One region of the Duganella sp. GW822-FHT06D06 genome, then DNA from elsewhere that is predicted to be linked to it. Evidence: predicted binding sites of a transcription regulator. Region 1 holds the regulator's gene; each other region holds the start of a gene.
What was found. The regulator HrcA, encoded in region 1, represses chaperone genes, less so after heat shock. The targets are predictions, from matches to a motif close to TTAGCACTCNNNNNNNNNGAGTGCTAA.
Positions count from the first base shown of each region.

Region 1 (9,610 bases):
AGTCGGTGATGCGGGCGTAGTACATCGGGATTTCGCGCTTTTCGATCAGCGCGCCGGAACGCCAGCCGCGGCCGTCGACCACCTGCTCGTTGGCCAACACGGTCTGGTCGATCGGATCCCAGTTCACGGTGCCGGTCTTCTTGTAGATGATGCCTTTTTCCAGCATCTTCAGGAACATCCACTGGTTCCACTTGTAGTATTCCGGCTTGCACGCGGTCATTTCACGCGACCAGTCGATCGCCAGGCCCATCGACTCCATCTGTTCGCGCATGTGGGCGATGTTGGAATAGGTCCACTGCGCCGGCGGCACGTTGTTGGCCATCGCCGCGTTTTCCGCCGGCATGCCGAACGCATCCCAGCCCATCGGCATCAGCACGTTGTAGCCGTTCATGCGCAGGTAGCGGTACATCACATCATTGATCGTATAGTTGCGGACGTGGCCCATATGCAGCTTGCCCGATGGGTAAGGCAGCATCGAACAGGCGTAATACTTCCCTTTCGGGAAACGCGGGTCGTGCTCGACGGCTTTGTAGGCGTCGATGGCTTTCCAGTGGGATTGAGCGGCTTTTTCTACGTCAGCGGGACTATATTTATCTTGCATGATGGTGTGCGGCCAATAAGTGTATATGAACCGGACATTATAACCCAGGGGGTCAAGTCTGACATTCGGACACGGCCTCTGCTGCACTGCGGAAGAGCTCGTGTCCGAATGTCAGACTTGACCCCCGGGGTATACTGGGCGGATGTATTATCGCGAATATCCTCCCCATCCGGCGCTGGCCGCGCATGTCGAGTGCATGTGGGCCGCCTGCGCGCCGGGCGGCGCCCATACGCACCGGGTGCTGCCGGATAACTGCGTCGATATTCTCTGGCAGGACGGCGGCCGGCCCGGCTTCGCGGTCGGCATGATGAGCAGCGCCATCCTGGTCGCCAGCGGCGCGCCGCTGCGGACGGTGGCGGTGCGCTTCAAGCCCGGCGCGGCGGGCGCCTTCCTGGCCGCGCCGCTGCACGCGCTGACCGACCAGCGGGCCGATATCGACCAGCTGTGGGACCGCGGCGATGCCGACCGGCTGGCCGATGCGCTGTGGACCTGCGAGCTGTCGGACCGCGAGCGGATCGCCCTGATCGAGCATCAGCTGTTGCTGCGGCTGCGCGCGGCCGGCGCCGGCCAGCCGGGCGATCCGGGCGATGGGCTGGTCCGCCGCGCCCTGGCCGCGCTGGACGCCAGCGGCGGCGCGTTGCGCATCGAGCAGCTGGCGGCGCAGCTGGGCGTGTCGCGCCAGCACCTGGCGGCGCTGTTCCGCGCGCGGGTCGGACTGTCACCCAAGCTGTATGCGCGCATCTGCCGCTTTCGCCGCGCCACGGCCGCGCTCAAGGCCACACCCTCGCCGGACTGGGCGCAACTGGCTTTGGCCTGCGGCTATTTCGACCAGTCGCACCTGATCCACGATTTCCAGGAATTCGCCGGCAGCGCGCCCGAGCGCTTCCTGTTGGCGGCCTAGCTTCCATTTTTACAATCGCACCCGCCGCCATTGTGCCAAGATGATGTTTTCAACATCTATGTGGAGACAAGCATGATCAAGGGATTACGCACCGTGGCCTACCCGGTCACCGATCTGGCGGCCGCCAAGGCCTGGTACAGCAAGGTATTCGATACGGCGCCCTATTTCGACCAGCCGTTCTACGTCGGCTTCAACATCGGCGGTTTCGAGCTGGGCCTGATCCCGGACGGCAAGCCGGGCCGGACCGGCAGCATGGTCTACTGGGGCGTCGACGATATCGCCGCCGAAGTCGAGCGCATCGTCGCGCTGGGCGCCACCGTGCACGGCGCCATCCAGGACGTCGGCGAGAACATCCAGACGGTCGAACTGGCCGATCCGTTCGGTAATTTGCTTTGCCTGATCGACAACCCGCACTTCGACTTGAAAGCGGTGCGCTAGCGGTTGTGGCAGAATACGCGGCTTGAAAAATGAAAGAGGTCGTCCCATGTCCCGTCGCAATGCCAACCTGATCAAGTCGCCCGAGCAAATCGTCCTGGCGCGCGTCGCCGCCCAGCTGGCGGCCGACGTGCTGACCATGATCGCGCCGCACGTCAAGGCGGGCGTCAGCACGGCCTACCTCGACCAGCTGTGCAACGACTACATCGTCAACGTGCAGCAGGCGATCCCGGCCAACGTCGGCTACGGCGGCTTCCCGGCCACCGTGTGCAGCTCGGTCAACCATGTGGTGTGCCACGGCATTCCGGCGGAAGACCACATCCTCAAGGACGGCGATATCATCAACATCGACGTCGCCGTCATCCGCGACGGCTGGCATGGCGACACCAGCCGCATGTACTACGTCGGCGAGCCGTCGAAGTCGGCGCGCAAGCTGGTCGAGACCACCTATTCGGCGATGTGGGCCGGCATCCGCGCCGTCAAGCCGCGCGCCACCCTGGGCGACGTCGGCTTCGCGATCCAGACCATCGCCGAGAAGGCCGGCTACAGCGTGGTGCTCGACTACTGCGGCCACGGCATCGGCATGGTCTACCACGAGGAGCCGCAGGTGGCGCACTACGGCCGCCCGGGTCAGGGCGTGGTGCTCAAGCCGGGCATGCTGTTCACGATCGAGCCGATGATCAATGCCGGCAAGGCGGCGACCAAGGAATTGAACGACGGCTGGACCGTCGAGACGCGCGACAAATCGCTGTCGGCGCAATGGGAGCACATGGTGCTGGTGACCGAGACCGGCTTCGAGGTGCTGACCCTGGCCCCGGGCGAGACCGGCGCCAAGGCGCTGATCCCGAACGCGGTGCCGGCCGGCGTGGTTAGCGCAGCGTAAGCTTCAGGGCCGGCTTCTCGCCGTAGTCTTCGTAGCGCTCGTTGATGCCGGCCACGCAGTACGTCATCTCTTCCAGGATATCCGGCACGGCGGCCTTCATGGCCTGCGCGCCCGTGACGACGATTTCCAGCACTTCGTTCGGCTTCAGGCGGAACTTGCTCATGCCGTCTTCGTCGCGCAGATAGCTCAGGCAATCGACCCAGGCGTCCATGGTGTTGCCGTAGCCGTCGGGGAAGCCCAGCGCGGCCTTGCAGGCGGCGTGGAAGGCGTCAAAGTCGGTGATCGCCGCGCCGTTCAGTTCTGCGGTTGCCATTATTTTTTTTCCTTTTCGGGATCGGTGACGAAGCCCAATTTCGTTAATCCATTCGACTGCGCGGCCGCCATCACCTGGGCCACCACCTCGTAGCGGGTGTCCTTGTCGGCGCGCAGTTGCAGTTCCGGTTGCGGCTCCAGCCTGGCCGCTTCGACCAGGCGCGCCTCCAGCACGCCCTGCTCGACCGGGTCGTTATTCCAGAAGATCTTGCCGGCGCCGTCGATCGACAGCGTGACCGTGGCGGCCTGCTGCGGGCTCGCTTGCGCCTGCGCCTTCGGCAGGTCCAGCTTGACGGCGTGGGTGAACATCGGCGCGCTGAGGATGAAGATCACCAGCAGCACCAGCATCACGTCCACCATCGGCGTGACGTTGATGTCGGCCATCGGGCCCGGATTGCGGTGGTGGTTGAATGCGCCAAAGCTCATGCTCGCTCCTCTTAAAGCGGGGGGTCAAGTCTGACATTCGGACACGTGCTCTGCCGTAGCGGCTGCTACGGCAGAGCACGTGTCCGAATGTCAGACTTGACCCCCTCCGTTACTTCGTCAAATACGCGTGCAGGTCGTGCGCGAAGGCGTCCAGCTCGGCCAGGGTCAGCCGGTTGACGCGGTTGAATCCGTTATACGCCAATACGGCGGGGATCGCCACCGTCAGGCCGATGGCGGTCATGATCAGCGCCTCGCCCACCGGGCCGGCCACTTTGTCGATCTGCACCGTGCCGCTGGCCGACACATTGGCCAGCGCATGGTAGATGCCCCACACCGTGCCCAGCAGACCGACGAACGGCGCCGTGGCGCCGATCGACGCCAGCAAGGTCAGGCCGCCTTCGAGGCGGTTGGTGGAATGCTGGATCGCCACCCGCAGCACGCGCGTGACCTGGGCAGCATGGCCCATCTCGCCGCCCAGCGAGGCGCGGCCGGCGCTCTTCAATTGCGCGGCGCCTTGCTGCGCCAGCGGCAGGAACACTTGCTCGGGATCGGCCAGGCTCAGCGCGGCGACGCCGTCCTGCATCGACGGCGCCTCCCAGAACGCCTGCACCGCCGGCGCGCTGCGGCGGATGCGCCACGCGGCGTAGCTCTTGGCCAGGATGAAGAACCAGCTCACCAGCGACATCGCCAGCAACACCAGCGCCACGATGTGGCTGATGGTGTCGCCCTGCTCCCAGTAGCTGGCCAGGGTGAAGTGGTTGGGCGTCATCAGTTCAGCGCCAGCACGTCGTTCATGTCGTACAGGCCGGTGGCCTTGTCGGCCAGGAAGCGGCAGGCGCGCAGCGAGCCGTGCGCGTAGGTCACGCGGCTGCTGGACTTGTGGCTGATCTCGATGCGCTCGCCGGTGCCGGCGAACAGCACCGTGTGGTCGCCGACGATGTCGCCGCCGCGGATGGTGGCGAAGCCGATCGACGACGGATCGCGCTCGCCGGTCACGCCTTCGCGCGCGTAGACGGCGCAATCCTTCAGGTCGCGGCCGAGCGCGTCGGCCAGCACTTCGCCCATCTTCAGCGCGGTGCCGGACGGGGCGTCGACCTTGTGGCGGTGGTGGGCTTCGATCACTTCGATGTCGTAGCCGACCGCCAGCGCCTTGGCCGCCTGTTGCAGCAGCTTGAGCGTGACGTTGACGCCGACGCTGAAGTTGGGCGAGAACACGATGGCGGTCTTCTTGGCCGCCTCGGCGATGGCCGCCTTGCCCGCTGCGTCGAAGCCGGTGGTGCCGATGATCATCTTGATGCCGTGCTCGGCGCAATAGGCCAGGTGCTCCAAGGTGCCTTCGGGACGGGTGAAGTCGATCAGGAACTGGGCGCCGGCCAGGCCCTTGGCCAGCTCGGCTTCCACCGGCACGCCGGCCGGCTTGCCGAGGAAGGCGGCGGCGTCGCTGCCGACGTTGGCCGAGCCTGCGCGGTCCAGCGCGCCGGACAGGGTGGCGTCGGGCGCATCGAGCACCGCTTCGATCAGGATGCGGCCCATGCGGCCGCCGGCGCCGGCGATGGCGATGTTCAGGTCTGTCATGCGTCTGTCCTCGTGCTTATTTCTTGTCGTTGTTCACCGTCACACCCACCGGCGAGGCGGCGGCGTTGTCGCTGCCGGCCGGAATCGGCGAGGTATTGCCCACCGGACGCGCGTCCGGCACGCTCGGATCCTTCTTGACCTTGGGCGCCGGGCCGGCGATGCGGGCGATGTATTCTTTTTCGGTCGGCAGGTTGCCGCCTTCCCAGCGCGCCACCTTGCCGTCCTTGTCGAAGAACACGATCACGCGGCTGGTGGTGATTTCGCCGTTGCCCTTGGCCATGCGGAACGCGTAGTCCCAGCGGTCGGCGTGGAACGGGTCGGCCAGCAGCGCGGTGCCGAAGATGAAGCGGACCTGCTCGCGCGTCATGCCGGCCTTCAGCTGCGACAGCATCTCTTCGGAGACGAAGTTACCCTGCTGGATGTCGGGGCGATACGGCGAGAAGAACCACATGAACTTCTGCAGCTTGCTGATGGTGGTGGTTTGCGCGCCTTTGTTGGCGTCCAGCGTCGTGCCGGTTTCTTTCACGTCGGTCGATTTCTCGCCCAGCGTGGTGTTGGACGCACAGCCGCCCGCGGCCAGCGCGACGCAAACAGCGCCGGCGAGCAGAGGCGCGCGGCGGGTGAAACGGTGCAACAAAGACTGCGATAAAGCCTGGGTGACGCGCATGGTTGTCCTCAATCTGATCGAGCGGAAGTGCCGAAAAACGCTATATCATAAAGCACAAGGTGCGAGATGGGGCTGCGCGGGCACTCGGAGAGATCGCATTATCCAGCAAATTTGGAACTATGTCCTTGTTTTATAAAGAATAATTGTAAAACATTGCAAATGTAAATTTCACGCGGGAGGGCGCGGATCGGCGCCGATGGTGCGGCGGCTGCCGGAGTGCGTTAAACTGGCGCCTAGCTACCGCCAACCACGCAAAGAGTCGACACCATGAGCAACAATCCTACCGACCTGAAGGCCAGCGGCCTGAAAGCCACGCTGCCCCGCCTGAAAATCCTGGACATCTTCCAGAACAGCGAAGTGCGCCACCTGACCGCCGAGGATGTCTACAAGATCCTGCTGTCCGACAATATGGACGTGGGCCTGGCGACCGTCTACCGCGTGCTGACCCAGTTCGAGCAGGCCGGCCTGCTGAACCGCAACCACTTCGAGACGGGCAAGGCGATTTTCGAATTGAACGAAGGTTCGCACCACGATCACCTGGTGTGCCTCGATTGCGGCCGGGTGGAAGAATTCTTCGATGAGGAAATCGAATCGCGCCAGCAGATCGTCGCCAAGGAGCGCGGCTTCAAGATCGCCGAGCATGCGCTGGCGATCTACGGCAACTGCACCAAGACCGCCTGCCCGCACCGCGCTTAAACCTCGGGGGTCAGGTCTGACATTCGGACACGAGCTCTGCCGTAAGCTGCTTTACGGCAGAGCTCGTGTCCGAATGTCAGACCTGACCCCCGCTTACCGGGTTTAGTTGTGGCTCAGCGCGTTCGACAGCAGCTTGGCGGTGATGTCGACGATCGGTATCACCCGCTCATACGCCATGCGGGTCGGGCCGATCACTCCCAGGGTGCCGACGATCTTGCCGTTGGCCATGTAGGGCGCGGTGACCACGCTCATCTCGTCCATCGGCACCAGGCTCGATTCGCCGCCGATGTAGATCTGCACCCCGCTGGCCTTGCTCGAGACGTCGAGCAGCTGCATCAATCCCGTCTTCTGCTCGAACATGTCGAACATCTGCCGCAGCGATGTCATGTTCGACGACAGGTCGCTGACCGACAGCAGGTTGCGCTCGCCGGAGATGACCATGTCGTCCGAGCTGTCGGCCATCGCCTCGCTGCCCGCCTCCACCGCCGCCTGCATCAGCCGCCCCATGTCGTCGCGCAGCTGGCGCACTTCGTTTTGCAAGCGCATGTGCACTTCGTCGAAGGCCAGGCCGCCGTAGTTCTGGTTGATGTAGTTGGCCGACTGGATCAGCTGCGTCGGGCTGTAGTCGACGTCGGTCAGCAACAGCCGGTTCTGCACGTCGCCGGTCGGGCCGACGATCACCAGCAGGATGCGCTTCTCCCCCAGCCGCAAAAACTCGATCTGCTGGAACACCGATTCGCGCCGCGGACTGAGCACCACGCCGGCGAACTGCGACAGCGACGACAGCATCTGCGCCGCGTTGGCGATCATCTTCTGCGGCTGCGGCGCCTGCAGCCGCATGCGGCCTTCGACCGATTGCTCGTCCAGGTGCTGCACCGTCAGCAGGGTGTCGACAAAGATGCGGTAGCCGCGCGGCGTCGGCACCCGCCCGGCCGAGGTGTGGGGACTGGCGACGTAGCCCAGCTCCTCCAGGTCGGCCATGATGTTGCGGATGGTCGCCGGCGACAGGTCCAGCCCGGAGATCTTGGACAGGGCGCGCGAGCCCACCGGCTGGCCGTCCGCGATGTAGCGTTCGACGAGAGCCTTGAGCAGGGTTTGTGCGCGTGTATCGAGTTGCATAGTCATTCACTAATGGTATTTCTGCTTATTATGCACGCTCTGCGCCGGACGGGGGCCGCGGCGTGGCGTCAATGCTGCATTTGCCCGCGCACCCATATCAGAAGTGCATCGAAACTTGCACAGATGGCGTCCGGCGCCACGCCCGCCTCCAGGTGCGCCGTGCTGCCGGCGCGGTTCATCCACACCGCGCGCAGGCCGGCGCCTTGCGCGCCCTGCACGTCCAGCCGCAAATCGTCGCCGACGTAGACCGCGTCCCGCGGCGCCACGCCCATCGCCTCGCAGGCGGCCAGGAAGATGGCAGGATCGGGCTTGGCGCGGCCGAAGCGCGCCGAGGCCAGCACGGCTTCAAAATGGTGGTGCAGGCCGATGATTTCCAGATCGGCGTTGCCGTTGGTGATCACCCCCAGCCGCAGCATCGCCTGCAACTCGGCCAGCGCCGGCACCACGTCGGCGTACGGCGTGACGGCGTTGCGCCGCAGGTGGAAGTGGCGCATCGCGCCGTCGATGTGGACGGCGTCGGCGCCGGCCTCGGCGAAGGCCTGCTCCAGCGCCACGCGGCGCAGCTGGTACAGGTCGACCACCAGCTCGGGACGCTGCTCCAGCAAGGCCATGCGGCGCGCGCGCAGCTCGGCGATGGAATAGCGCTGCGTCACTTCGGGCGCGTGCTCGGCCAGCCAGGCGTGCCAACTGGTTTCCGCCGCCGCGATCACCGGGGCGATCGGCCACAGGGTGTCGTCGAGGTCGAACAACAGGGCGTGCGGGCGGCGATGGTTCATGGTGGGCAATGGGAAATGTGGAATCTGCGTATTGTCGCACCGATCGCCGCCTGGCGACGGGCATGGTAACATCGGATTCACCTGCTGGAGCCGCCGTGCCTTTGACTACGTTTGTGACGACTTGCCGCCGCTGGGCGCCGCCTCTGTTGACCGCCATGCTGGCCGCTTGCGCCAGCGTCGGCCAGGCGCCGGCCTTTTCCTCCTTCGTGGTGCTGGGCGAGAACGGCGCCGCCGTGGCGCGCGTGCTGATCGCCGCCCCCGCCTGCCCCGACATCGTCATCGACCAGCGCCCGCAGCCGATGGCCGTGCGCGCGCCGGCCGCCACCCTGGCGCTGCGCAGCACGCCGTCGGCCCCGGCCGATTCCAAACCGGCCGCCTTCCCGCTGCTGACTTGCGAGGCGCCGCTGCCGGCCGTCGGCAGCTATGCCCAGGCGAGCGTGCTGGGCCGTCCGCTACCGCTGCCGAGCGCGGCGCCGCGGCGCATCGTCGTCCTCGGCGACACCGGCTGCCGGCTGCAAAAGAGCAGCCAGAGCTACCAGGCCTGCAACGACGGCGCCGCCTATCCGTTCGCCGCCATCGCCGCCGCCGCCGCCGCGTGGCGCCCCGAGCTGGTGATCCACGTGGGCGACTACCACTACCGCGAAAACGCTTGCCCGGACGGCAACGCCGGTTGCGCCGGCAGCCCCTGGGGCTACGGCTGGGACGCCTGGAACGCCGATTTCTTCGCGCCCGGCGCGGCGCTGCTGCAGGCGGCGCCGTGGGTCATGGCGCGCGGCAACCACGAAAACTGCCTGCGCGGCGGCCAGGGCTACTGGCGCCTGCTCGACCCGCGCCCGCTGCTGGCCGGGCGCGACTGCAACAACGCCGCCGACGACGCCGTCGGCAACTACAGCGATCCCTACGCAGTGACTATCGGCCAGGACACCCAGCTGCTGGTGCTGGACACCGCCAGCACCACCTGGAAGGGCCTCAAGCCGGGCGAACTGGGCTACGACAAGTACCGCGACCTGTACCGCAAGCTGGACGCGCTGGCGCGGCAGGCGCCGCGCAACCTCGGCATCGCCCACCACCCGCTGCTGGGCATGGGCGCCGACCGCAAGGCCAACGGCGCGCTGGTGCTGCTGCCGGGCGACGCCGGCCTGCAGCAGGCGTTCGGCTCGCTCAACGCGCAGCTGCTGCCGGACGGCATCCAGGCGCTGCTGTCCGGCCATGTGCATCT
Region 1 is NZ_JBXALQ010000007.1:120,570-130,179, reverse strand. Features, by position in the region: gene leuS (leucine--tRNA ligase) at 1-601, opposite strand, end outside; gene AC1RMD_RS15100 (DUF6597 domain-containing transcriptional factor) at 744-1,502, shown strand; gene AC1RMD_RS15095 (VOC family protein) at 1,575-1,940, shown strand; gene map (type I methionyl aminopeptidase) at 1,987-2,820, shown strand; gene AC1RMD_RS15085 (barstar family protein) at 2,807-3,133, opposite strand; gene AC1RMD_RS15080 (ExbD/TolR family protein) at 3,133-3,558, opposite strand; gene AC1RMD_RS15075 (MotA/TolQ/ExbB proton channel family protein) at 3,668-4,327, opposite strand; gene dapB (4-hydroxy-tetrahydrodipicolinate reductase) at 4,327-5,133, opposite strand; gene AC1RMD_RS15065 (outer membrane protein assembly factor BamE) at 5,150-5,800, opposite strand; gene fur (ferric iron uptake transcriptional regulator) at 6,068-6,496, shown strand; gene hrcA (heat-inducible transcriptional repressor HrcA) at 6,599-7,615, opposite strand; gene AC1RMD_RS15050 (HAD family hydrolase) at 7,684-8,391, opposite strand; gene AC1RMD_RS15045 (metallophosphoesterase) at 8,487-9,610, shown strand, end outside.

Region 2 (9,610 bases), on a different contig from region 1:
GCTGTCGCAAGAGTGGAAAGCGGAAGGCGATGTGTCGAGTTCACGCTCGACCTCCAAGTCGCCCGATATGTTCATGGTGGCCGGCATCGTGCCCAAACATGGCGACCTGCTGACCTTTGGCAGCACTCCCGTGCTGACTTTGGGCGACGGCATCACCGATCCCGCATCGGTGCGTGCCCATGCGGTATCCAATGGCGACGTCAACAACCTCGATGCCCTGCATGAAGGGCGCTTGAGCTTGTCCTGGGATCACGAGGCCGGCTATTTCAAAGGGATTGATGCCGGCGTGGCGTATTCGCAGCGCGGGGTTGAACGTACCGAGTGGAAGAATGACGCCTGGAATTCCTTCAGCGGGTATCACCTTGCGTTGCCGGCCTCCCTGTTCACGGTGACGCCGATGGATAACTTTTTTGGCGCCGCCGGACAAACGCCTGCCGCCTATCTCAGTTACGATCCGTACGCCTACATGAATTATTTGAATCAGCCCGCGTTGTTGGGGCAATCCAATGATCCGGCCACGTATTCCAATCTGGCCAAGTATCCGAACGGCCCCATGGCGATCGACTATACGACGCCGTCGATGTGGGGCGTCAAGGAAAAAGTCTCCAGCGTCTTCATGGACAGCAAATGGGAAGGCGCCGGCTGGTCCATGAACGCGGGTCTGCGCATGGTGCACGTCAACTCCACTTCCACCGGCATCAGCCGGGTCTTGCTGTCGGCGGTGAAAAGCCCCAACGATACGACGTTCATTTCCAACTGGGGGCCGAGCACCACGACCACGGTCAGCAATAGCTACAACAGCTTCCTGCCGTCGGCCAATTTGAAATTCGACCTGAGCAGCACAATGCTGTTGCGTTTGGCGGCCTCCAAAACGGAGACGCGGCCGACCTTGAGTCAGATGGGTGTCGATAACACCTACGGTGGGCGCTTCGGCGATGTGCAAACCGGCGGCGGCAATCCATACTTGAAGCCCATGCAGTCAAAAAACCTGGACCTGTCGTATGAATGGTATCTGTCGAAGACCAATTTCATCGGTGGCGCCATTTTTATGAAGAAGGTCTCCAACTTTCTTGAGAAAAAATTGGTGGACATGAAGATTCCTCAGTTCAATGAGGTCGTTCACGACACCCGCGTGCGGAATGGGCAGGAAGGAAAAATCAAGGGTGTGGAGGTCGCAGGTCAATACGCCTTCGATGCCGCTATTCCGTTGCTGCAAGGGTTTGGTGTGGCCGCGAACTATACCTATGTCGATGCGAACGCGACCCGCGACAGCGACAGCGGCGCGGCCGCTTGCGGCTATCCCGGGTTGTCGCCGCAATCCTATAACGGCTCGGTGTTTTTTGAAAATGGCGATTTCCAGGCGCGGATGAGCTACAACTGGCGCAACCGTTTCTCCGTCGATTGTGGCGGCGGCAGCACGCTGCCGCGCACCCGCGCCGCCTATGGACAGACCGATGCCAGCCTGCGCTACAACGTGTCGCGCTCGGTGGCGGTCTATGTGGACGCCATTAACTTGAGCAATTCCAAAATGCATGAATATGCCAATAACGAGAGCCAGTTCCTGACCTTCGAGGATGTTGGACGACGGTTCAGCGTTGGCGTCAGGGTGGCGTTCTAAGGCCCGGCATTTGCGGGCTAGACCGAGTGTCCAGTAGTTGCTCGGGCGTTGCCGATGCAACTTTTATATCGTGGACGGCGCAAGCCGCTCCACGATTTTTTTTACGGCGTCGGGTAGAGGCTCATGCCGAAGCGTTCGGTGCGGGGATGCCAGTTGCCGGTGATGTCGGCCGAGGCCAGCACGCGTTCGGCGCGGCCGATCAGCAGGGCGCGCGGCACCAGGCCGATGTAGCGCGAGTCTTCGCTGTTGTCGCGGTTATCGCCCAACATCATGTACTGGCCGGCGGGCACGCTGACGGGCGCGAAATCGCGGCGGGCCTGCACTTGCGGCATCAGCTGGATGGAGTGGGCGCGGGCGTCGGCGATGGCTTCGCCGACGTGCAGCGCTGCCATGTCGCCCAGGCCTTTGACCGATTCGGTGGCGTGGCCGAGCGCCGAGTAGCCGGCCTGTTGGCCGTTGATGATCAGCTGCTCGTTGCGCATCTCGACGCGGTCGCCCGGCAGCGCGATCACGCGCTTGATCAGGCGGGTGCCGTCCTTGGGCGAGGAGAAGGTGACGATGTCGCCGCGCTGCGGTTCGCCGGTGGTGCCGATGACGACGTCGGTCAGCGGGACCTTGACGTTGTAGGCCAGGCGGTTGACAAACACCACGTCGCCTTCCAGCAGGTTGGGGTGCATCGAGGCGGAGGGAATCGGATTCCAGTCGGCGACGGCGGTGCGGAAGATCCCGAACAGCATCAGGAAGAGTAAGAAGCCTTTGTTGGCGCGTGCCCAGTTTTTCATCGTGGTCCCCAGAGTGGTGTCGGTGGCCTAGTTTGTTGGCCGATTCTTAAACACGCCTTAGCGGCTGGCTTACTTCGGCGCAGGCCTAACTATCGCGGTGAAAATGGTGGCATGCTGGCCTCATGAATACCAACTATCCCCAACACGCGCTGGCTGCGGTGACGCATGCAGATCCTTATCCATACTACGACGAATTGGCGGCACTGCAAGGCTTGCGTTTCGACGCGGACCTTGGGCTGTGGATCGCCGCCAGCGCCGCCGACGTGACGGCGGTGATGCGGCATCCCGATTGTCGCGTGCGGCCGCTGGCCGAGCCGGTGCCGGCCGCCATCGCGGGCGGCGCGGCGGGGCAGGTGTTCGGTGCGTTGGTGCGCATGAACGATGGTGAGCGGCATGCCGTGCCCAAGCTGGCATTGCAGCGGGCGCTGGCCGGCGTGAGCGTGCAGGCCGCGCAGCAGCGGGCGGCGCTGATCGGCCGGCGCTTGTGGCGCGACGATGGACTGGCATCGTGGATGTTCGAGGTGCCGGTGTCGGCGCTGGCCAGTCTGCTGGGATTCTCGGACCAGCAGTTGCCGGCGGTGGCGGCGTGGATGGGCGAGTTCGTGGCCTGCCTGTCGCCGCACAGCGACGCTTCGCAGATCGGGCGCGCGCATGCGGCGGCGCTGGCGCTGCTGGGCAGCTTCGAGGAATTGCTGCGCGATGCGGCGTCGTCGGCGGCGGCGGACAGCCTGCTGGCGCAGGTGATTGCGGAGGCGCAGGCGGTGGGGTGGAGCGAGTCGCATGGCTTGCTGGCCAACCTGGTCGGCTTGCTGTCGCAGACTTACGAAGCCACGGCTGGGTTGGTCGGCAACAGCGTGCTGGCGCTGGCGCGCCAGCCGGATGAGGAGCGCAGCGGCGTGGTGGATGCCGCCGCCTTGGTGCGGGTGGTCAGCCGGCTCGATCCGGCCATCCAGAACACGCGCCGTTTCGTGGCGCGCGATTGCGAGATCGGCGGCGTGCCTTTGCTGGCGGGGCAAACGGTATTGCTGGTGCTGGCCGCCGCCGGCCGCGATCGGCGAGGGGAGGGCCGCGAGTTCGGCTTCGGCCATGGTGTGCATGCGTGCCCGGGGCAAGCGCTGGCCTGCGCGCTGGCCACCGGCGCGATGGAGGTGTTGATGTCAGCGCTGGATGCGCAAGCTGAATCGACCTTGTTGCGGACGCTGAGCTGGACTTATCGCCGTTCGCTCAACGCCCGGATGCCGGTCTTCAAATAAAGGTTTAGTGCGCCGCCTTCTGCACCAGCGCGCTGCCGGCGCCGTGGCGGCGGCCTTCGCTGACGGCGGTGATGGTGCCGTCCGGGTTGAACACCAGCGCGTTGGCGGCGCCGATTTCTTCCGGCGTGTTCCAGTGCTGGCCGGTCTTCTCCAGCGCCTTGGCTTGCGCGCTGCCGGCGAAGCCCGGCTCGACGTCGGTCGCCATGCCGTTGCGCTCGGACAGGCGCGGCGCGTTCAACGCGTCCGGCATGCTCATGCCCAGGTCGACGTAGTTGAAGATGGTCTGCAGCACGGTGGTGATGATGGTGGCGCCGCCCGGACTGCCGATCGAAAACGCCGGCTTGCCGTTCTTGAAGGCCAGCGTCGGCGACATGCTGCTGCGTGGACGCTTGCCCGCTTCCGGCACGTTGGGCGCCGGGCCGGAGAAGTTGAAGTCGGTCATCTCGTTGTTCAGCAGGAAGCCGTAGCCGGGCACCACGATGCCGCTGCCGCCCCACGATTCGATGGTGTAGGTGTAGGAGACGATGTTGCCGTCCTTGTCCGACACGGTCAGGTGGGTGGTGTGCGCGCTTTCGGCCAGCAGCTTGTTGGCGTTGGGGCGCAGCGGCACGCTGACGTCGTTCTGGAACGGATACGGATCGCCGGCCGGCGCCTGCACGCTGGCCTGGTTCGGGTTGATCAGCTCGCGGCGGCGGGCGGCGTAGTCCTTGCTCAGCAGGCCGGCCACCGGCGCTTCGACGAATTCGGGATCGGCCAGGTAGGCGTTGCGGTCGGCGAAGGCCAGGCGGCTCGCTTCCAGGTACAAGTGTTCGGCCTTCTCCTTGGGCATGGCCTTGAGGTCGTAGCCTTCCAGGATGTTCAGCGCTTCGGCGATGGCGATGCCGCCGCTGCTCGGCAAGGGCATGCCGTACAAGTCGTAGCCGCGATAGGTGCTGTGCACCGGCTGGCGCAGGCGCGCTTCGTAGTTGGCCAGGTCGGCCATGGTCATCTGGCCGGCGCGCACTTGCACGCCGCTGGCGACCTTGGGTTGGTTCACGGCATCGACCACGGCGCGGCCGATCTTGCCTTCATAGAAAACCTTGACGCCGCCGGCCGCCAGTTCGCGGTAGGCCTTGGCCAGGCCCGGGTTGCGCAGCAGGCTGCCGGGCTGGATCGCCTTGCCGTTCTTCAGGTAGAGCGCGGCGGTGTCGGGGAACATGCGGAACTTGGCGTCGCTGTCTTCGACCAGGTGGGTGAAGTTGGCGTTGACGGTGAAGCCGTCGCTGGCGACGGCGATGGCCGGCGCCAGCACCTGCTTGAACGACATCGAGCCGTAGCGGTCCAGCGCTTCGTGCCAGCCGCGCACGGCGCCGGGTACGCCGACCGCCATGCCGCTGGCGAGCACAGTGTCGAAGTCCATGATCTTGCCGTCCTGCTGGAACACGGTGGGCGTGAAGTTGGCCGGCGCGGTTTCGCGGTGGTCGATGGTGATCACGCGCTTGTCCCTGGCCAGGTAGATGACCATGAAGCCGCCGCCGCCGATGCCGCAGCTGAACGGATCGGTCACGCCCAGGGTGGCGGCCGCGGCGACGGCGGCGTCGATGGCGTTGCCGCCTTTGTTGAGGATGGCCAGCGCCGCCTTGGACGCCGGCTCGCTGATGGTGGCGACGGCGCCGCCGCTGCCGCTGGCGACCGGGGTCTTGGCCCAGGCCGCCGGCGGCAGGATCAACGTCAGGATGATGGAGGAAACGAGAACGGTGCGGGCGGGGCGGCGGGGCTGGGTCATGGGTGCGCTGGGTCCGGGTTAGGATGAAGGTGCGTTGCTCACCCTCAAGCTTACCCGATAATCCGGCGCCGCTTCATTCTTGGCAGGGACCGCCTGCGGCTCGACGCCGGTCAGCGTGAAGGTCAGGCCGCCCTGCGTGACGCTGGCGCTGGCGTTCGGCATGCTGTCGGACAGCACGAAGTTGCTGGTGCTGCCGTCGGCGGCGGTCAGCGCGAAGCTGTAGCTGATGTAGCCGGCCCAGACGCAGACGGCGCCGACCCGGCAGCGGCTGTCGTTGACGCGTTCCAGCTTGAGGCTGGGCGCGCCGGCGCTGGCGCCGTTGACGCCGGGCGTGGCGGCCGGCGTGATGGTCACGCTGGCGCCCTGGGTCAGCACATAGGTCTGAGAGAACGCCTGCGGCGCGGCGGCGGCGCGGTTGATGGCGGACGCCGAACCGCAGGCATGCAGCAGCGCCAGCATGGCGACCAGCAGCGGCAGGATAATCAACTGCCTTGATAATGTGGATTTCATTGGTATCTCTTCCTTCGAAGTAGACGACAAGCTTAGCAAAAAGATCACGCCGGGGTCGCACGAACCGCAGCTTTACAGCGCTGGGTCAAACTATGTGCCGTAGAATAGGGGCCCTGAATCACATTGACTGAACAAAATGAAAAAGACCGGCATGGCGAAAAGCGACGCTAAAAAATTAATGGGCCAGATGTCCGCCCCTGGCGGCGCCAGCTTCGGCAAGGTGGCCGAGGTGGTCGACAAGCGCGAGCAGCGCAAGCGCGATCAGGCATTGGGGCTGGTGCCGTTCGCGATCAAGCTGAACGGCGACCTGGTGCAGCAGCTGCATGCCAGGGCGAAAGAACGCGATGTCGACCTGAACCAGCTGGTCGGCGAGCTGCTGGCGCAAGGCCTGGCAGCGTAAATCGAAAGAAAAGCCCCGTGTGCGCAGGCGACGCTGAAGACCGTCGCACCGCCACACGGGGCTTTTTTTATGGCCGGGCCCGGGACGCTTACACGTAGGCGGCCAGCGAGCCCTTCATTTTCTTCAGCGCGGCCACTTCGATCTGGCGGATGCGCTCGGCCGAGACGCCGAATTCTTCCGCCAGCGTGTGCAGCGTGGCGCCGGAGCCGTCGTCGTTGGCCAGCCAGCGGCTTTCGACGATGCGGCGCGAACGGGCGTCCAGCTTGCCCAGCGCTTCTTCCAGCCCTTCCGATTGCAGACGGGTCACCTGTTCGGCTTCCAGCACGCGGGTCGGCTCGCTCGCTTCCGACGACAGGTAGGCGATCGGCGCGAACTTGTCGTCCTCGTCGTCGTTCGGCGATTCCAGCGCGATGTCGCGGCCGCTCAGGCGGGTTTCCATCTCGATCACTTCTTCGCGCTTGACGTCCAGCAGCTTGGCCAGGCTGTCGATCTGGGTCGGCGTCATCGCGTCCAGGCCGGTCTTGTGGCTGCGCAGGTTGAAGAACAGCTTGCGCTGCGCCTTGGTGGTCGCCACCTTGACCAGGCGCCAGTTTTTCAGGATGTACTCGTGCATCTCGGCCTTGATCCAGTGCATCGCGTACGACACCAGGCGCACGCCCTGGTCCGGGTCGAAGCGCTTGACCGCCTTCATCAGGCCGATATTGCCTTCCTGGATCAGGTCGGCGTGCGGCAGGCCGTAGCCCAGGTAGCCGCGGGCGATCGACACCACCAGGCGCAGGTGCGACAGCACCAGCTCCTGGGCGGCGCCGAGGTCGTTCTTTTCCTTGAGCCGCCTGGCCAGCGAAATTTCATCGTCGTGCGTCAGCATCGGCAGGCGATTGACGGCCGAAATGTAGGCGTCCAGGTTGCCCAGGTTGCCAGTGAACCCGAGTCCCAGGGCGCTATTGGTCGCGGGTACCAATGCAGTCGGTGCGGACATCATAGTCATATTCATTCCTTCGCTCGATGATAGTGCTTGTTCTTAATATTGCTTAATGCTGTAGAGAATTATTTTGCTCTTCAGTCCACATATATTAGCACTCTCCTTCGTTGAGTGCCAATCACCAGATATTAATTGCTTCGATAGCAAAAGGCTATGAGGTTTTTCGGCATCATGGTGGGATTTGATCTAGCATGCGCGCCGCAGCTTAGGCGGGACTTAATGCTAAGCGGGCAGCGAGGGCGCTTCCGTGCGCGGACGCACGGAAGGCTGGGGGATCAGTTCAGGCGGGACAGGTGGCGTTGCACCGACAGCAGCGCACCGACCAGGCCGAGGCCGGCCGACAGCGCCAGCAGGCCGGCCATGGCCAGCGGCGGCAGCGGTGCCAGCTGGAATTCGGACGCGTACAATCTTGCGAATTCGGCAATCGCGAGGTTCAGCGGCTGCAGCGCCAGCGACACCGCGCCCAGCGCCACGCCGCCGGCGCACAGGCCCAGCAGCGCACCGGTGTAATAGAAGGGGCGGTGGATGAAGCTGTCGGTGGCGCCGATCAGCTTGGAGACCAGGATTTCCTCGCGCTGGGTCATCACTTGCAGGCGGATGGTGTTGAAGATGACCGCGATCACCACCGTGCCCAGCGTGGCCGCCAGCAGCAGCAGCGCCAGCCGCAGCACGTTGAGCAGCGCCGCCAGCCGCTTGACCCAGGCCGAATCGACCTGCACGGTGTCGACGCCGGGCAGGGCGCGGATCTGCCCGGCCAGCTGGTCGACGTCGCCGCCGGCCTGGGCGTTGCGGAAGGCGTCCAGCTTCAGCACATAGCTGTCCGGCAGCGGGTTGTCGCCCAGGGTGGTCAGCACGTCGGCCAGGCCGCTCTTTTCCTTCAGCTGGTCGAGCGCCTTTTCGCGCGGGGTGAAGATGATCTTGGCCTGCTTGTCCCTGACGGTCTGGCGCAGCGACACGGCCAGCGCCTCGGCCTGCTCGCGCGGGGTGTCCTGCTTGAGGAAGACGCTGATCTCGGGATCGACCGACAACTGCTCGGACATGGGGCGCACGTTGTCGAGCAGGGTGACGCCGGTGAACGGCAGCGCCAGCGCGATCGCCACCACCAAGATGTTGAACAAAAAGCCGCCGGGCGAGCGGCGCAGATGGACCAGCGCCGCGGCCAGCGCGTAGCGGTGTTGTCGGAACCACAGCGTCATGCCGGCACCTCCAGTTGACCTTGCTTGAGATGGATGACGCGCGCGGCCGCGTCCAGCATCTGCTCGTCGTGGCTGGAAATGACGCAGGTGACGCCGACCGAATGGAAGGCCTTGAGCGCGTCCAGCACCTGGTTGGCGCTGGCGCGGTCCAGGTTGGCGGTCGGTTCGTCGGCCAGGATCACTTGCGGCCGGTTGACGATGGCGCGCGCGATCGACACCCGCTGCTGCTCGCCGCCGGACAGGGCCAGCGGCTGGGCGTGGGCCCGTTCCAGCAGGCCGACCTTGTCGAGCGCGGCGCGCGCGCGCTGCTCGGCCTGGGCGCGCGAGGCACCGGTGACCAGCAGCGGCAGCATGACGTTGGCCAGGATGGAGCGGTCGGTCAGCAGCCGTTGCTGCTGGAAGATCAGGCCCAGGTTGCGGCGCAGGAAGGGCACGGCGCTCGGCTTGATGCGGGCGATGTCCTGGCCGTTGACGATCACCTGGCCGGCGCTGGGGCGCTCGACGGCGGCGATCATCTTCAGCAGGGTGGACTTGCCGGCGCCCGACGGGCCGGCCAGGAACACCAGCTCGCCCTTGGCCACCGTGAACGAGACGTCGCGCAGCGCCGTGGCGTCGGGGGTGTATTGTTTCGAGACGTTGCGAAATTCGATCATGGCGGCTTATCGGTGGGGTTAGCCCAGCAGGGCTTCGACAAATTCGGCGGCGACGAACGGCTGCAGGTCTTCGATCTTTTCGCCGATGCCGATGAAGTACACCGGCACCGGGCGCACGCGGGCGATGGCGGCCAGCACGCCGCCCTTGGCGGTGCCGTCCAGCTTGGTGATCACCAGGCCGGTCAGCTTGAGGGCGTCGTCGAAGGCCTTGACCTGGGCCAGCGCGTTCTGGCCGGTGTTGCCGTCGATCACCAGCAAGGTTTCGTGCGGCGCGCCCTCCATGCCCTTGGCGATGACGCGCTGGACTTTCTTCAGCTCTTCCATCAGGTGCAACTGGGTCGGCAGGCGGCCGGCGGTGTCGATCATCACCACGTCCAGGCCCTTGGCCTTGCCGGACTGCACGGCGTCGAAGGAGACGGCGGCCGGGTCGCCCGACGCTTGCGAGATCACG
Region 2 is NZ_JBXALQ010000005.1:202,137-211,746, forward strand. Features, by position in the region: gene AC1RMD_RS11625 (TonB-dependent receptor) at 1-1,618, shown strand, start outside; gene lepB (signal peptidase I) at 1,720-2,400, opposite strand; gene AC1RMD_RS11635 (cytochrome P450) at 2,523-3,653, shown strand; gene ggt (gamma-glutamyltransferase) at 3,658-5,418, opposite strand; gene AC1RMD_RS11645 (hypothetical protein) at 5,437-5,928, opposite strand; gene AC1RMD_RS11650 (hypothetical protein) at 6,065-6,328, shown strand; gene rpoH (RNA polymerase sigma factor RpoH) at 6,417-7,316, opposite strand; gene ftsX (permease-like cell division protein FtsX) at 7,586-8,506, opposite strand; gene AC1RMD_RS11665 (cell division ATP-binding protein FtsE) at 8,503-9,159, opposite strand; gene ftsY (signal recognition particle-docking protein FtsY) at 9,178-9,610, opposite strand, start outside.
Region 2: rpoH (RNA polymerase sigma factor RpoH) is a predicted target of HrcA. The motif match lies at 7,402-7,428, and genes of this name have one in related genera.

Region 3 (9,610 bases), on a different contig from region 1:
TGAACCAGACCGTCTTCGGCCGCAACACGCTGGCCATCGGCGGCAATCCGGAAGCGGCGCGCCTGGCCGGCGTGCGCGTCGAGCGGCTGCGCGTGTGGATCTTCCTGCTGCAAGGCCTGGTCACCGCGATGGCCGGCTTGATCCTGGCCTCGCGCATCACCAGCGGCCAGCCGAATGCGGCGCAGGGTTTTGAATTGGATGTGATTTCGGCCTGTGTGCTGGGCGGCGTGTCGCTCCAAGGCGGCAAGGCGCGCATGTTCGGCGTGTTGATCGGTGTGCTGATCATGGGGACGGTAGAAAACGTCATGAACCTGCTCGACGTCGACGCCTTCTACCAGTATCTGATGCGCGGCGTGATCCTGCTCGCCGCGGTGCTGCTGGACCAGCTGAAGACCCGCGGCGAGCGCCACTAGTCTTCAGCCGTCCGTTACAGCGTGGCGCTTAGCTCGCCACGCCCACCAACTGCACGCCGGCGCTGCCACCCGTGATGGACGCGGTCAGCAAATCGGCAAAGGTGTGCATGCGGTCCGCCGTCCACGTGGCAGCCATATCGTACGGGCTGCTGCCGTGGTCGGCCTGCGCCACCAGTTCGGCGAAGTTGATCGCCGCCACCTGCTTGCCGCTGGCATCAACCAGGTCCAGCTCGCTGAAGGTGGTCTTGGCATAGTCGGCCACCGTGAACTGCGCGTAGGACTTGCCGCCATCGACATAGTTGATGACCAGGTCGGAGCCGTCGATGTTGGCCTTGACGCGATCGGCGGCGATGGTGACGCTGCTGAACAGCTTGTTGCCGGTGAACTTGAGGATGTCGTTGCCGCCAGCCACTTCATGCACCGTATCCTTGCCGTCGCCCATGGACATCACATAGGTGTCCTTGCCGCCGCCGTACAGGGCGTCGTTGCCCATGCCGCTGTACAGGGTGTCGTCGCCGGCGCCGCCGAACAGGCGGTTGTTGCCGGCGTACTTGTAGCCCAAGGTGTAGGCCAGCATGGTGGCGATGAAGAAGTCGGCGCCCTGGAAGTCGCCCAGGTGCAGGTTGACGCCCAGGTATTTGCCCAACCAGTTCACACCGTCGCCGCTGGCGTTGGAAGCCGTCTTCAATGCGCTCCCGGTCCAGTCCTTGGCGTCGGCCAGGGCCGTGCCGACGTCGGCATCGGCCACGTAGTTGACGCCGCTGCTGATGCCGTTCACCGCCGTGGTCAGGCCGCTCTTGCCGCCGTCGAGCGCGGACTTGAGCGGCGTGGCGACGTCGATGCCGGAAGTGGACAGGCCGGTCATGCTGGCGATGCCGGACAGCGCATCGTTGCCGACCGTATTGAGGCCGTCGGCCAACTTGCCGCCGCTGGCGGTCGCCTTGGCCAGCTCGGCCTTGATGCTGTCGGCCACGCCGCCCCAGCCCTTGCTGATCTCATCCGTGAAGGTGGTGTTCAAATACTTGGTGATGGCGTCGAAGCCCTTGCCCGCATCGGTCCAGGCCGCGTTCAGGGCGTTGGCCTTGCCCACCAGCAGGTGGTCGATCACGCCCCAGCCCAGGCCCATCATGGTGTCGTTGCCGTTGCCGCCGCCGACATAGCTGCCGGCATTGGTGGCGAAGATGGTGTCGTTGCCGTCGCCGCCGACGATCACATTGCCCACCAGGTTGAGCTTGCCCAGGTCGCCCTTGGCCAGCGCGCCGTACTGCGAGCGGATGAAATTGGCGTTCATCGCCGCGCCCACCCAGTCGCCGGCCGACTCGTAGTCGTTTTCGACGATGGCTTCTGCCGCGTTGAACACGGTAATCTCGGCCAGGCCGATGATGGTGTCGTTGCCGGCGCCGCCGATGGCGACGTTGTTCTGGCCGGACGAAACGATCAGGTCGTTGCCGGTGCCGCCCATGCCGATGGTGGTGGTGCCGGCCAGGATCATGGTGTCGTTGCCGTCGCCGGCGTGCACGAAGTTCATGCCGGTGTCGATGCTGACCTTGGTCGAGCTGGTGGTCTGCGCCTTGTCCGAGCCTTCGACCGCCTCGGTGGTCACGCTGGAGTAGCTCAGCTTGCTGCCGCCGTTGAGCACGACCAGGAAGTCGTCGCCGGCGTCGGCCAGCACCACGTTGTGGTCGCCGTACACCACAGCCGTGTCGTTGCCGGCGCCGGTCCAGCCCAGGTTGAACTGGGTGCTGCCCTTGGTGGTGCTGGTGGTGGTCTGGTTCGTGCCTTCGGCTTCGTTGGTGGTGGTGCTGGTGTTGCCGCCGCCGTAGCCGATCATCACCAGCACGTCCTTGCCGCTGCCGCCGATCACGGCGTTGTCCTTGCCGACCACGGTTTCGACGTTGTTGCCGTCGCCGGCCACGATCAGGTTGCCGTTGACGTTGACCGACTTGGACGCGGTGCCGAAGGCCAGCGCGGTCAGCACGTCGTCGCCGCTGCCGCCTTCGATCAGGTTGCCCTTGCCCAGCGCGGTGACGACGTTGTTGCCGCCGCCGGCCGACACCACGTTGTAGGTGCCGACCACGGTGACGACGTCGTTGCCGGCGCCGGTGACGATGCCGGACTTGCTACCGATGGCGCTGACCACGTCGTTGCCGGCGCCGGTCAGCACCAGGTTGTTCACGCCCAGCGCGGTGGCGACGGTGTCGGCGCTGCCGCCGATCAGCACGTTGTTCTTGCCGAACGCCGTCATCACGTCGCGGCCGCTCTGGCTGGAGGCCAGGCCCGACAGGCCGGCCTTGGCCACCAGGTCGGTGGCGGCCACGCCGGAGGTCAGCGAATCGACCAGGCCGACGGCGGTCGCGCCGATTTCGGCGTAGTTGCCGCTGGCCAGCAGGTTGTTGGCGCCCACGGCCGTGATCGTGTCCGCGCCGGCGTCGCCCCACACCACGTTGCGCGCGCCGAACACGGTGACGACGTCGTTGCCGCTGCCGCTCCACACCACGTTGTTGGCGCCGATGCCGGTCACCGTGTCGTTGCCGCCGCCGGTGTAGACCACGTTGGTGGAGCCGATGGCGCTGACCACGTCGTTGCCGTCGCCGTGAGCCACGTTGCTGCCGATGAAGGAAGCCACGGCCTTGGTGGCGCCGCCGGCCACGCTGCCCAGCTTGGCGGTGACGTCGGCCAGGCCGTCGCCCAGGCCGGTCACGATGACGTTGACCGAACCGGCCGCCGTCACCACATTGTTGCCGGCCATGTTGACGACGATGTTGTTGCCGCCCAGCGCGGTGGTGACGTTGTCGCCGCCGTTGGCCAGCACGATGTTGTTGCCGCCGACCGCCGTGACCACGTCCTTGCCGGCGCCGGTGTAGATGACGTTGTTGCCGCCCACTGCCACCACGACATCGTTGCCGGCGCCGCTGTTGAGGGCGGAGGCCAGCTTGGCGCTGGCGTTGTTGATGGCGGTGGCGACCGCCTTGCTCGGCATGGCGTCGGCCAAGACCTTAGCCAGTCCGCCGGTGGCGGCCTTGACCATGCCGCCCAGTTCGGTCAGCACGACGTTGGCGCCGCCCAGCGCGACCACGGTGTCGCCGCCCACGGTGGTGGCGACCAGGTTGGCGCCGCCCACGCCGACCAGCGTGTTGCCGCTGCCGTTGGCCAGCAGCACGTTGTTGACGCCGACGGCCACTTCGGTGTTGCCGCCCTGGTTGCTGACCAGCGCGTTGCTGTCGCCCAGCGCGGCCACCCGGTTGCCGGCGCCGCCGGTGTAGGCGATGTTGAGCAGGCCGCCCAGCACGATGTTGCTGCCGCCGCCGTCGTCGATCACCACGTTGGCGCCGCCGCCGGCCACGATGTTGTCCTTGCCGTCGCTGGCGGTGATGCCGTTGGCGCCGCCCAGCGCGACCACCAGGTCGTTGCCGCTGCCGGCGTTGATGACGTTGGCGCCGCCCACGGCCTGCACCTTGTCGTTGCCGGCGCCGGTGCCGATGACGTTGGCGCCGCCGGCGGCGTTGACCGTATCCCAGCCGGTGCCCGAAGTCAGCACATTGGCCGCGCCGTTCAGCGTGACGTTGTTGTTGCCGTTGCCGGCCTTGACTTCGTTGGCGCCGCCGTTGGCCTTGATGGTGTCGTCGCCGCCGCCCGCCGTGATGTGGTTGTTGCCGCCATCGGCCGTCACCGTGTTGGTGCCCTCGCCGGCGTCGATCACGTTGCTGGCGGCCTTGACGGTGATGCGGTCGTCGCCGCCGCCGGTGTTGATGACGTTGCTGGCGCCGTCGGCCGTGACGGTGTCGGCATCCTTGCCGGTGTTGATGATGTTGGAGGCGCCGCCGGCGTTGATGACGTTCCAGCCGTCGCCCGCGTTGACCTTGTTGGCGCCGCCGTAGACGGTGATGTTGTCGTTGCCGCCGTCGGTGTTGACGGTGTTGGCGCCGCCGTTGGCGCTGACGGTGTTGTCGCCGCCGTCGAGGTCGATGCTGTTCCAGCCACCGTTGGCCGTCACGCGGTCGCTGCCGTTGCCGGCGGTGATCTCGTTGTAGGCGCTGTTGATCGACAGCGAGTTGTTGCCGTCGCCCAGGTCGACGTCGGCCGCCGCGCCGGCCGTCACGGTGACCGTGTCGTTGCCGGCGCCGCCGGTGATCTTGTTGTAGACGCCGACTTCGACGCGGATGTTGTCGTCGCCGTTGCCGCCGTCGATGCGGTTGTAGCCGCCCACCCGCACCACGATGGTGTCGTTGCCGTCGTCGCCGTACAGGTTGTTGTAGGCGCCGGCCGTGACGGTGATGCTGTCGTTGCCGCCGTCGCCGTGGATGATGTTGGCGCCCAGCGAGCTGGCCGTGTAATGATTGTCGCCGTTGCCCAGGCTTTTCTTGGTGTAGCCCAGTTCGCTGATCTTCTTGGCTGCCGCGGCGATGTCGTTGCCCACCGACTCGAACGCCGCGCCGATGCCGTTCAGATCGCCGCCGATGTCCTTGACGGTGTCGCCGACCTTGTCGACCACCTTGGCGATCGGTTTCACCACATTTTTCTTCAACCAGCTGCCGATACTCATCTTTACCCCTTTTAATGGTTTGGTACACTTGCATTAAATCAAGGGAAAATGACAGTTTGCCAAACAGAACGATTACAAGGCTGTAATCAAGGGCCGGGATTGACGGCGGCCGGGCCAACCCTGACAATGCCGCCATGAAAGCGCTTTTAGTAGAAGATGAACAACGAATTGCCAGTTTTGTGTGCACCGGCCTGCGTGAACACGGTTTCCTGGTCGACCATTGCGAAGATGGCAACCTTGGCTATGATTACGCGCTGGCCCGCGACTACGACGTGGTCTTGCTGGACGTAATGGTGCCGGGCCGCGACGGCCTGTCCATCCTCAAGGCCATGCGGCGCGAGGGGCGCAACGTGCCCGTCATCCTGCTGACCGCCCGCAACGAACTGGACGACCGCCTGACCGGCCTCAACCTTGGCGCCGACGATTACCTGGCCAAGCCCTTCTACGTGGAGGAGCTGGTGGCGCGCATCCACGCCCTGCTGCGGCGCGTGAGCGGCGAACGGCAGAACGTGCTGACCCTGGGGCCGCTGCGGCTGGACCGCCTGAGCCGGGTGGCCGAGGTGGACGGCCGCGCCGCCGAGCTGACCGCGCGCGAAATCAACCTGCTGGAATACCTGATGCGTTCGCCGGGCCGGGTCTACACCCGCACCCAGATCCTGGAACATGTGTGGGGCTACGATTTCGAGCCGCAAACCAATATGGTGGACGTCTGCATCCAGCGCCTGCGCAAGAAGCTGGAACTGCCCGACAGCGTGGCCATCGAGGCCGTGCGCGGCGTCGGCTACCGGCTGCGCAAGCCGGACGCTGTGGCGTGAGGGCGCGCTGGCCGCGCCTGCGCTCGTTCCGGCTGCGCATCGCCCTCGGCTCCACCCTCACCGCGCTGGCCGCCATCATCTTGCTGTACGCGATGGCCAGCTACACCATCATCCAGCGCCGCGCCGCCATCATCGACCACATGCTGTCGGCCCACCTGGCCGGGCCCGGCTTCCAGGCCACGCCGCAAGCGCTGTGGCCGGCCACGGACGCCCAGCTCAACGCCAGCTTCGGCGGCTTCGCCCCGCCCGACAGCGCCCCGCTGGCGCACGCCCTGCTGCTGGTGGAGGACGCCGGCCGCGGCCCGCAGTACCGCAGCCCGGCCTGGCAGCGCGTGTTCGGCAGCGCCAGCCTGCCGCGCGGCCCCGGCCTGCACACCGTCGACGGCGGCGGCCAGAGCTGGCGCATCGGCAGTTCGGTGCACGGCTCCGTCACGATCTGGGTGGCGGTCAACCGCAGCCTGTCGGATGCCCAGGTGCGCGCCAGCCTGGTCCGTTTCGCCGCCGCCATCGGCGTGCTGGCCGTGGCCATGGGCGCGCTGGCCTGGTATCTGGCCGGACGCGCGATGCGGCCGGTGGAGCACCTGACCGGCGTCATGGTGCGGCTCACCGCGAGCGAGCTGGACCAGCGCGTCTCGGCCGCCGAGGAAGACCTGGAATTCGCCCAGATGGTCAGCGTGTTCAACGCCATGCTGGACCGCTTGCAGCGCAGCTTCCTGCAGGCGGCGCGCTTTTCCGGCGACGCCGCCCACGAGCTGAAGACGCCGCTGACCATCCTGCAGGGCGAGCTGGAACGCAGCTTCGCCCAGGCCGGGGCCGATCCGGTGCTGGAACAGGGCCTGGCGAATATGCTGGACGAGGTGCGGCGGCTGGACAGCATCGTCCGCAAGCTGCTGCTGCTGGCGCGGGCCGACGCCGGCCAACTGGCCATTCCCATGTGCCCGCTCGACCTGCGGCCCGCCCTGGACGAACTGGCCGAGGACATCGGCCTGCTCGATGCCGGGCGCCCGCTGCGGCTGGCCCTGCCCGACCGCATCGCCGTGCGCGGCGACGCCGAGCTGCTGTGCCAGGTGTTGCAAAATCTTGTCAGCAATGCCATCAAATACGGCCAGCCGGGCGGCTGGATCGCGCTGTCGGCCCGGCGCCAGGGCGAGCAGTGGTGCATCGACGTCAGCAATGCATCGGACGGCATCGCCGCCGAACACCGGCACCGCCTGTTCGACCGTTTCTACCGGGCCGACCAGGCCCACCAGCGCCGGGTGCCGGGCGTAGGACTGGGTTTGTCGCTGGCGCGCGACATCGCCGTGGCGCACGGCGGCAGCCTGGCGCTGGCCGATGCGGAGCCGGGCCAGGTGTGCTTCCAGCTGTCCCTGCCGGCCGCCTGAGCCGGCTCATTCACATCAATTCAGCAAGTATGTCTTGAAATAGCCCAATACCGTCCCTATAATTGGCACTCGTTCCAAGGGAGTGCTAACAGCGCTCTCGGCCAAACTTTCCGCCTCAGCAACCTTGTTGGTGTGGCAACAAACTGTTCCATTGTTAATTTAAGGAGTTTTGTATGAACCTTCGCCCTTTGAACGATCGCGTAATCGTCAAACGCCTCGACCAGGAAACCAAAACTGCGTCCGGCCTGATCATCCCTGATGCGGCTGCTGAAAAACCGGATCAAGGCGAAGTACTCGCCGTCGGCAATGGCAAGATTCTGGAAGATGGCAAAGTCCGTCCGCTGGATGTCAAGGTAGGCGACCGCGTCCTGTTCGGCAAATACGCCGGCCAAACCGTCAAAGTTGACGGTCAGGAACTGATGGTCATGCGCGAAGAAGACATCATGGCGATCGTCGTCAAGTAATTGACACGCACGTTCGCAATCGTACTCACCTAATTCTGGAGAAACAACATGGCAGCTAAAGAAGTAATTTTCGGCGACGCAGCGCGCGCCAAAATGGTTGAAGGCGTCAACATCCTGGCCAACGCAGTCAAAGTCACCCTGGGCCCTAAAGGCCGCAACGTGGTGCTGGAACGTTCGTTCGGCGCACCTACCGTCACCAAGGACGGCGTATCGGTCGCCAAAGAAGTCGAACTGAAAGACAAGCTGCAGAACATGGGCGCGCAGATGGTCAAGGAAGTTGCTTCCCGCACCAGCGACAACGCCGGCGACGGCACCACCACCGCGACCGTGCTGGCCCAGGCCATCGTGCGCGAAGGCATGAAGTTCGTAGCCGCCGGCATGAACCCGATGGACCTGAAGCGCGGCATCGACAAGGCAGTTGCTGCCACCGTCGAGCAGATCGCCATCCTGGCCCGTCCTTGCACCACTACCAAGGAAATCGCCCAGGTCGGCGCGATCTCGGCCAACTCGGACTACTCGATCGGCGAGCGCATCGCTGAAGCGATGGAAAAAGTCGGCAAAGAAGGCGTCATCACCGTGGAAGACGGCAAGTCGCTGAACGACGAGCTGGACATCGTTGAAGGTATGCAGTTCGACCGCGGCTACCTGTCGCCATACTTCATCAACAACCAAGAGAAGCAAGTCGCGATCCTGGACAATCCATTCGTCCTGCTGTGCGACAAGAAGATCTCGAACATCCGCGATCTGCTGCCGGTACTGGAACAAGTCGCTAAAGCCGGCCGTCCACTGCTGATCATCGCCGAAGACATCGAAGGCGAAGCACTGGCGACCCTGGTTGTGAACAACATCCGCGGCATCCTGAAAACCTGCGCAGTCAAAGCCCCAGGCTTCGGCGACCGTCGCAAGGCCATGCTGGAAGACATCGCGATCCTGACCGGCGGTCAAGTGGTTGCTGAAGAAGTCGGCATGACCCTGGAAAAAATCACGCTGGAAGAGCTGGGCCAAGCCAAGCGTATCGAAATCGGCAAGGAAAACACCATCGTCATCGACGGTGCTGGCCAGGCTGAAGCGATCGAAGGCCGCGTCAAGCAAATCCGCGTGCAAATCGAAGAAGCGACCTCGGACTACGACCGTGAAAAACTGCAAGAGCGCGTGGCCAAGCTGGCCGGCGGCGTTGCCGTGATCAAAGTCGGTGCAGCCACCGAAGTTGAAATGAAAGAAAAGAAAGCCCGCGTTGAAGATGCACTGCACGCTACCCGCGCTGCCGTGGAAGAAGGCATCGTTCCTGGCGGCGGCGTAGCCCTGCTGCGCGCTCGTGCCTCGATCACCGTCAAAGGCGACAACCCGGACCAGGACGCAGGTATCAAGATCGTTCTGCGCGCCATGGAAGAGCCACTGCGCATGATCGTGCAAAACGCCGGCGAAGAAGCTTCGGTGGTGGTTGCAGCGGTTCTGGCTGGCAAAGGTAACTACGGTTACAACGCAGCCAACGGCACCTACGGCGACATGGTCGAAATGGGCGTTCTGGATCCAGCTAAAGTCACCCGTTCGGCACTGCAAAACGCAGCATCGATCGCTGGCCTGATGCTGACCACCGACTGCATGATCGCTGAAATCAGCGAAGACAAAGCTGGTGGCGGCATGGGCGGCATGGGTGGTATGGGCGGCATGGGCGGTATGGACGGCATGATGTAATTGCCGGCATAAGCCTCGCTGCACAGAAAAGCCAGCTTCTTCGGAAGCTGGCTTTTTATTTGGATGGTTGATTGAACTTATGGCGACTGACAAGGTCTACAATAAAGTAGCCGATTGAATCCTCGGGAGACGATGATGTCCGTAACAGTCAGTGAAATTGAAGAAAGCATCAAGTCGTTGAGCTTGGCGGATAAGAAGCTTCTGCTGCGCGCCCTGCTCGAAGAAATAGAAGGTCATCAAGTACCAGGAGCCCACGCCAATGCGCGCACACTCTTGACGCTGGAAGCACTCGACGATG
Region 3 is NZ_JBXALQ010000012.1:1,626-11,235, reverse strand. Features, by position in the region: gene araH (L-arabinose ABC transporter permease AraH) at 1-413, shown strand, start outside; gene AC1RMD_RS20720 (beta strand repeat-containing protein) at 442-4,956, opposite strand; gene AC1RMD_RS20715 (response regulator transcription factor) at 5,091-5,771, shown strand; gene AC1RMD_RS20710 (sensor histidine kinase) at 5,768-7,153, shown strand; gene groES (co-chaperone GroES) at 7,327-7,617, shown strand; gene groL (chaperonin GroEL) at 7,666-9,312, shown strand; gene AC1RMD_RS20695 (hypothetical protein) at 9,445-9,610, shown strand, end outside.
Region 3: groES (co-chaperone GroES) is a predicted target of HrcA. The motif match lies at 7,216-7,242, and genes of this name have one in related genera.